Regions from separate parts of the Paenibacillus riograndensis SBR5 genome, predicted to be linked through region 1. Evidence: predicted binding sites of a transcription regulator. Region 1 holds the regulator's gene; each other region holds the start of a gene.
What was found. The regulator Rex, encoded in region 1, represses fermentation and respiration genes when NADH is low (regulators of the CRP and FNR family bind a similar motif). The targets are predictions, from matches to a motif close to TTGTGAAATATTTCACAA.
Positions count from the first base shown of each region.

Region 1 (2,273 bases):
GCGGTCATCCGGTTCAAGCAGGGCTTCGGCAGACTGGTTCGCACTGCACAGGACCGGGGAATTGTTATTGTATATGATACCAGGGTTATCGAATCTTATTATGGAAAGTACTTCCTGTACTCACTCCCTGGACCCAAAATGGAGCATATGCTCACCGATCAGATGGTCCCGCGTATCGCCGAATGGCTTGAAGACGGCAGTGTGTCCTGATTCCACTATACGTTCAAATTTAATTATTTAGAAATTATGATTTTTTCTGTTGCGGAGAAGGTGTGCGCCGCAGGGGCTAGTCCAGAAATAACGGCAGAAATGCCGTTGTTGGAGCGTTGAAGGTCGGCTAGTCCAGAAATAACGGCAGAAATGCCGTTGTAAGAGCACCGCAGGCTGGCTAGTTTGTTCATGGATGTTGTACAGAGAATCATTCCTTAGGCGCCTTCTGTTTTGAAGGGGCGCCGGGAATGATTACTAATTAGCTGCAGCTCTTTAAATTTAAGGTTACGCTAACAATACTTTTAGGAGGAGAAAATATGAAATCGGATAAAATATCAGAGGCCGTGGTGCGCAGGCTGCCTGTGTACCTGCGTTTCCTGAACGATCTCCAGAAGCGTGAAATCTCCACCGTGTCTTCGCAGGAGCTGGGACAGAAGCTGGATCTGAATCCGGCGCAAATCCGCAAGGATTTGGCCTATTTCGGCGATTTCGGCAGAAAAGGCATCGGTTACGATGTATCGTATCTGATTGAGAAAATCCGCCATATCCTGAAGCTTGACCAGCAGATCAATGTGGCACTCGTGGGTGCAGGTAATCTTGGACACGCTTTATCCAATTACAATGCCTATTTGAAGGACACGATGAAAATCACCGCGGTCTTTGATTCCTATCCCCCCAAGATCGGGCAGAAAATCAACTCGCTGACGGTTCAGCCTATGGAAGAGCTGGGGAGCACAATCCGCGAGCAGGGCATCCGCATCGGCATTATCACTGTACCGGACAGCGAAGCGCAGAACGTTGCAGATATCCTGGTGGATTCAGGCATCGAGGCAATCCTCAATTTTGCACCGGTGATTTTGAAAACGCCTGCCAACATCCGGATTCATGCCGCTGATTTTACTACTGATTTGCAGAGCTTGGCTTATTATTTGCATGATGGAAAGGACGAGGCGGAAGATGAGCAGCAATAAAACTGTAATTGTAAATGGGCGTTTCCTGGTGCCGGGAACGGCGCAGCCTGTCCTTAGCGGTTATATGACTATAGAAAAGGATCTCATCACATACATAGGAGAAGTCAAGCCTGTCATAGAAGAAGGTACTCAGACCATTGACGGCAGCCGTCTGCTGTTCATGCCGGGTCTGGTCAATACCCATGGCCATACGGCGATGTCCCTGCTGCGCGGCTACGGGGATGATATGGTGCTGCAGAATTGGCTGCAGGAAAAAATGTGGCCTATGGAAGAAAAATTCACCGGAGACGATGTCTATTGGGGCACCGCCTTGTCTGTGCTGGAAATGCTGAAAGGCGGCACAACCACCTTCCTGGATATGTATGACCACATGGACCGTGTGGCCGAGGTTACCGAGCAATCAGGCATCCGTGCCGTGCTGATGCGCGGGGTGATCGGGCTCTGTCCGGAGGACGTGCAGAACCATAAGCTGGCGGAAGCGGTTGCTTTTGCGCGGAACTGGCACGGAAAAGCGGACGGAAGAATCACAACGATGATTTCACCGCATGCCCCGTACACCTGTCCGCCGGAGTTTTTTGTGAAGTTTGTGCAAGCCGCCCATGATCTGGACCTGCCTATGCATACCCACATGTCGGAAACCCGGCGGGAAGTCGAGCAGAATGCGGCCGATTACGGTTTGCGTCCGGTGGCGCATCTGGAGAAGCTGGGAATGTTCACCCGCCCGTCCCTGGTCGCTCATGGTGTTCATTTGAACGATGAAGAGATTGAGATTCTGGCCCGTTACCATGTAGGGGTATCCCATAACCCGGGCAGTAATCTGAAGCTGGCGAGCGGAGTAGCCCGGGTTCCTGAGCTGCTGCGTGCAGGAGTCACGGTATCGCTTGGCACCGATGGCGCGGCGAGCAATAATAATCTCGACATGTTTGAGGAGATGCGCCTTGCCGCCTTGATCCACAAAGGCGTGAGCGGTGACCCGACGGCGGTTCCGGCACAGGAAGCGCTGCTGATGGCGACTGAATACGGCGCACAGTCGATTTTTCTGGAAGGAGTCGGACGGCTTGCTCCGGGAATGAAGGCGGATTTCATTGCCCT
Region 1 covers NZ_LN831776.1:5,156,861-5,159,133, reverse strand. Annotated here, with positions in the region: gene dinG (ATP-dependent DNA helicase DinG) at 1-210, shown strand, start outside; gene PRIO_RS21840 (redox-sensing transcriptional repressor Rex) at 528-1,181, shown strand; gene PRIO_RS21835 (amidohydrolase) at 1,168-2,273, shown strand, end outside.

Region 2 (2,273 bases), 330 kb from region 1:
CCCTGCTTGGCGCCCTGCTGGAAGCTGTCCCCAAGGACAAACTGCAGGATCTGCTCAACGACCGGCTTGCAGCCGCCGCAGGAACGGGTAGCTCCGGTGCAGGCCTTGATCTCATCCACAGTCGTGAAGCCATTCTCCGTAACGGCATCTACAATGGCCTTTTTGGTCACGCCGTTGCAGCCGCAGACAATCTCTTCATCCGCCATCGTCTCTACCGACAAGCCCTTCTTGGCTCCGCCTCCGCCGCAGCAGCCGGTGCCCATAACCTCGCTGTAAATCTCGTCGGTCATCTCTGCACCCTGCTTCACCAGCTTTTGCAGATTTGCCGATTCCGTAACATCACCGAACAGCACTGCACCGACGATAATGTTATTTTTGAGCAAAATCTTCTTGTAGGTCCGCTTCCATTCATCCTTGGCCGAAATGACCGTATGCTCAGCGGTTTCCGTGAATTCACCGGCAGAGAAAACATCCACTCCGGAGATTTTCAGCTTGGTGGCTACAACCGATCCTTCATAAGGCTGAGTCGGTACGCCGCAGAGGTGCTTCGCAAGCACACTTCCCTGCTCGAACAGCGGTGCTACCAGACCGTAGCAGGTTCCTCTGTGTTCTGTACATTCGCCGACGGAATATACACCCGGGATCGAGGTTTGCAGATAATCATCAACGACAATCCCGCGGTTAACCGTAATGCCGCTCTCTCTGGCCAGCTGCGTATTCGGCTTAATCCCAACAGCCATAACGACAAAATCCGCTGCCAGCTCCGTTCCGTCACTGAAACGCAGTCCGTTGACACGTTCGTCCCCGGTCAGTTCAACCGTCTGTTTGCCCATGGCAAATTTCACGCCCTGGCGCGCAAGCTCCGCCTGAAGCATAGCTGAAGCATTGTGATCCAGCTGCCGTTCCATCAGATCCTCCAGCAGATGTACGACTGTAACATCCATGCCGAGGTTCACAAGCCCTTTGGCTGCTTCCAGTCCGAGCAGTCCGCCGCCGATCACTGCCGCCGTGCGGTACGTCTTGGCTGCGGCAATCATTGCATCGCAATCGGCAATATCGCGGAAGCCCACTACCCCTTCCTTGTCGCTGCCCGGTACAGGCAGAATGAACGAATTGGACCCTGTAGCAATGATGGCCTTGTCAAAAGGAACCGACATCCCGTTATCTGTGATAATCTGCCGTGCCGCTTCATCGATTCGGACCACGGTCGTTCCTGTGTGCAGCGTAATATTGTGATCCGCATACCACTGGCGGTCATTCAGCACGATTTCTTCTATGGTTTTACTTCCTTCAAGCACGTAGGACAGCATTATCCGATTGTAATTGGGATGCGGCTCGCTGCCGAATACAGTAATATCATAAGCGCCGCCAAGCTTCAAAATCTGCTCTACCGTCCCGACACCTGCCATACCGTTACCAATGAGTACTAGCTTTTCTCTCTCCACTGTCATTGTTGTGCCCCTCCTCAAACCATCTGCATTTCATCACAATACATCTGATAGTGAAATTATACTGGTGATTTTCGAACAGGCTTTGTGATTGCAATCACATTAAATGTGAAGATTTTCACATAATTTCAGTGAGTTAACCATTTGCCTTTTTGGACAAAAAAATACCAGATTCCCGAGCATATAAGCAAAAGAAATCTGGTGTTATACTCTTCCACTAACGCAGCACAAGTGCTACCTCCAAGGTATCCTGGGGCCTAAGCTTCATATCGATTCCACTGTCCAGCAGCTGCTTGCCGTTGACCTTCAGTGTCCATGCCTCATTGCTGAGCGGCTTATAATCCATTATGCTGATCACTGTCTTATTGTCTTCGGCCAATAGAACCATACCGCTGCTCTTCAGCACACCCCGGACGGACAGATCCTCAGAATACGGCAGCACATACGAATGAGTCATTTCCGGCTGCTCGCTTCCGCCATTCACAGTAAAAATGACCGGCTGCTGCTCGGCCCCGGCTGCCTTGGGTTCTGCCGCAATAAGGATGCTGTCGCTGCGGTCAACGCTGCTGTTCCAATCCAATATTTTTTTGCCGTTCAATTGTATTCCCCAAATCCACTCGGGACTCAGAGATACTTTGTTGACTGTCAAGAGGCTGTTCCCATCTTCCGCCAATGTGGCTACCCCACTCCTCTTGAGCAGTTCAATCAGCGGCATGCCATCCTTATAAGCCTCGCTTATCTGTCCCCCCGAGCTTCCGGCCAGCTCGCTGTCACCGACACGCACCGAAAACGCAGGTCCTGCATTCCCGGCTCCGCCGTTGTTCC
Region 2 covers NZ_LN831776.1:5,483,367-5,485,639, forward strand. Annotated here, with positions in the region: gene nirB (nitrite reductase large subunit NirB) at 1-1,451, opposite strand, end outside; gene PRIO_RS23335 (hypothetical protein) at 1,666-2,273, opposite strand, start outside.
Region 2: the regulator Rex is predicted to act here: its motif matches at 1,555-1,572, upstream of nirB (nitrite reductase large subunit NirB).

Region 3 (2,273 bases), 2.9 Mb from region 1:
GTGCTGAAGCGCTATATTCCCCTTACGGCCGGCAGAATGACGGGAATTGTCTCACGGGGGGGTTCCATTATGGCGGCCTGGTGCCTTGCCCATGATCAGGAGAACTTTTTATATACGCATTTTGAGGAGATTTGCGAGATTATGAAAACTTATGATGTCGCCTTTTCCCTGGGAGACGGACTCCGCCCGGGCTCCATCGCCGATGCCAATGATGAGGCCCAGTTTGCTGAACTGGAGACGCTGGGGGAGCTGACGGCGCTGGCCTGGAAGCATGACGTTCAGGTGATGGTGGAAGGTCCAGGCCATGTGCCGATGCACAGGATCAAGGAGAATATGGATAAGCAGCTGGAGCTTTGCCGGGAAGCGCCTTTTTACACACTCGGTCCGCTGACCACGGATATTGCCCCCGGCTATGACCATATTACATCGGCAATCGGTGCGGCAATGATCGGCTGGTTCGGGACAGCGATGCTCTGCTACGTTACCCCGAAGGAGCATCTGGGCCTGCCGAACAAGAACGATGTGCGCGAAGGTGTCATTACTTACAAAATCGCTGCACATGCCGCTGACTTGGCCAAGGGGCATCCGGGCGCGCAGGATCGGGACAACGCACTCTCCAAGGCGCGGTTCGAGTTCCGGTGGCGAGACCAGTTCCACTTGTCGCTGGACCCGGAACGCGCGCTGGAGTACCATGATGAGACGCTTCCGGCGGAAGGCGCCAAAACAGCGCATTTCTGCTCGATGTGCGGCCCCAAATTTTGCAGCATGCGGATCTCGCACGATATCCGCAATTCGTCCAGGCTGAGCAGAATGCTATAACCTGCAGCAACCTTTCCAAGAGGCTGTTTCCGACGCTATAACATGCGGAGGGGACAGCTTTTTTCTATATACATGTCATTCCGTATCCACGTGGCAATTCAATCATTTGGTCAGTGTTATTAAGTTTATGAATTTGTGATTGCAATCACAATCCGCCTCTGTGCCCTATGCTAAGCTGGTGTTGAGAAAGGTTATCAATTAGCCCGAGGTTAAGCTGCAGGAGGAGAGCGCAATGAGCAAAGGCCTTAACATGGATGAGTCCATATTTGAGCTGGTCAGCCGTTATCCGGAGGTCGTAGATATTATGGTGGAGCTGGGGTTCCGCGATATCACCAAGCCAGGCATGCTGCAGACGGCAGGCCGGTTCATGACCCTGTCCAAAGGAATCACAATGAAGAAAATGAATCGCGAAATCGTCCGGCAAGCTTTTGAACGCCATGGCTTCGAGATTATGTGAATAAAGGAGAGAGTACAATGAGCGAACTGATTAACAACCGGGAAGTGGATGTTCCCGAGCAGACACGCCGCCAAGCCATGCTTAGGGAAATTATCAAGGAGCTGCATGCCGGAAAAAGTGTGGAGGAAGTCAAGGCGCGTTTTGCAGAAGCGGTAGGCGATGTTACGGTAGCGGAAATTTCGGCTATGGAGCATTCACTGATGACGGAAGAGGGGATTCCTGTAGAGGAGGTGCAGCGCCTGTGCTCTGTGCACACGGCCATTTTCAAAGGGTCGATCCAGGAGATTCACCGGTCCAATAAACCGGAGGAACAGCCGGGGCATCCCGTACACACCTTCAAGCTGGAGAACCGCGAGATTGAACGTCTTGTGAACTTCCGCCTCCAGCTTCATACCGATAAATTCCTAAGAAGCGGCACGGAAGAGATGAGGTTCAAGCTGCTGGAGGATCTGAGCCTGCTGCTCGATCTCGACAAGCACTACAGCCGCAAAGAGAATCTGCTGTTTCCCTATCTTGAGAAATACGGCATCTATGGTCCCACCAAGGTGATGTGGGGAGTGGATGACGGTATCCGCAGCATGATTAAGCAGGCCAAAGCCGCGCTCAGTTCTTACAACGGGGAAGCCGAGGAGCTTGGTGCTCTGCTGGCGAACATTATTCAGGAAGTAAATGAAATGATTTTTAAGGAAGAAAACATCCTGCTGCCGATGGCGCTCGACAAACTGACTGAGGATGAATGGGTCAAAATCGCCCGCGAAAGCGATGAAATTGGCTTCTGCCTGGCTGCGCCCGAGCAGGAATGGATTCCTGAGCGTGCCCCGGAACCGGAAGGCGCTGCAGCGCCAGCGCAGGAGGGAGGAGTGGCTCCTCAGGGCTTTATCCGCTTCGAAACGGGTCTGTTGTCGCTGCATCAGCTGGAAACAGTGCTGAACCATTTGCCGGTCGACCTGACGTTTATTGACGAAAATGACGTAGTCCGCTACTTCTCGCATGGTAA
Region 3 covers NZ_LN831776.1:172,314-174,586, forward strand. Annotated here, with positions in the region: gene thiC (phosphomethylpyrimidine synthase ThiC) at 1-819, shown strand, start outside; gene PRIO_RS00835 (DUF1858 domain-containing protein) at 1,052-1,276, shown strand; gene PRIO_RS00840 (DUF438 domain-containing protein) at 1,294-2,273, shown strand, end outside.
Region 3: the regulator Rex is predicted to act here: its motif matches at 953-970, upstream of PRIO_RS00835 (DUF1858 domain-containing protein).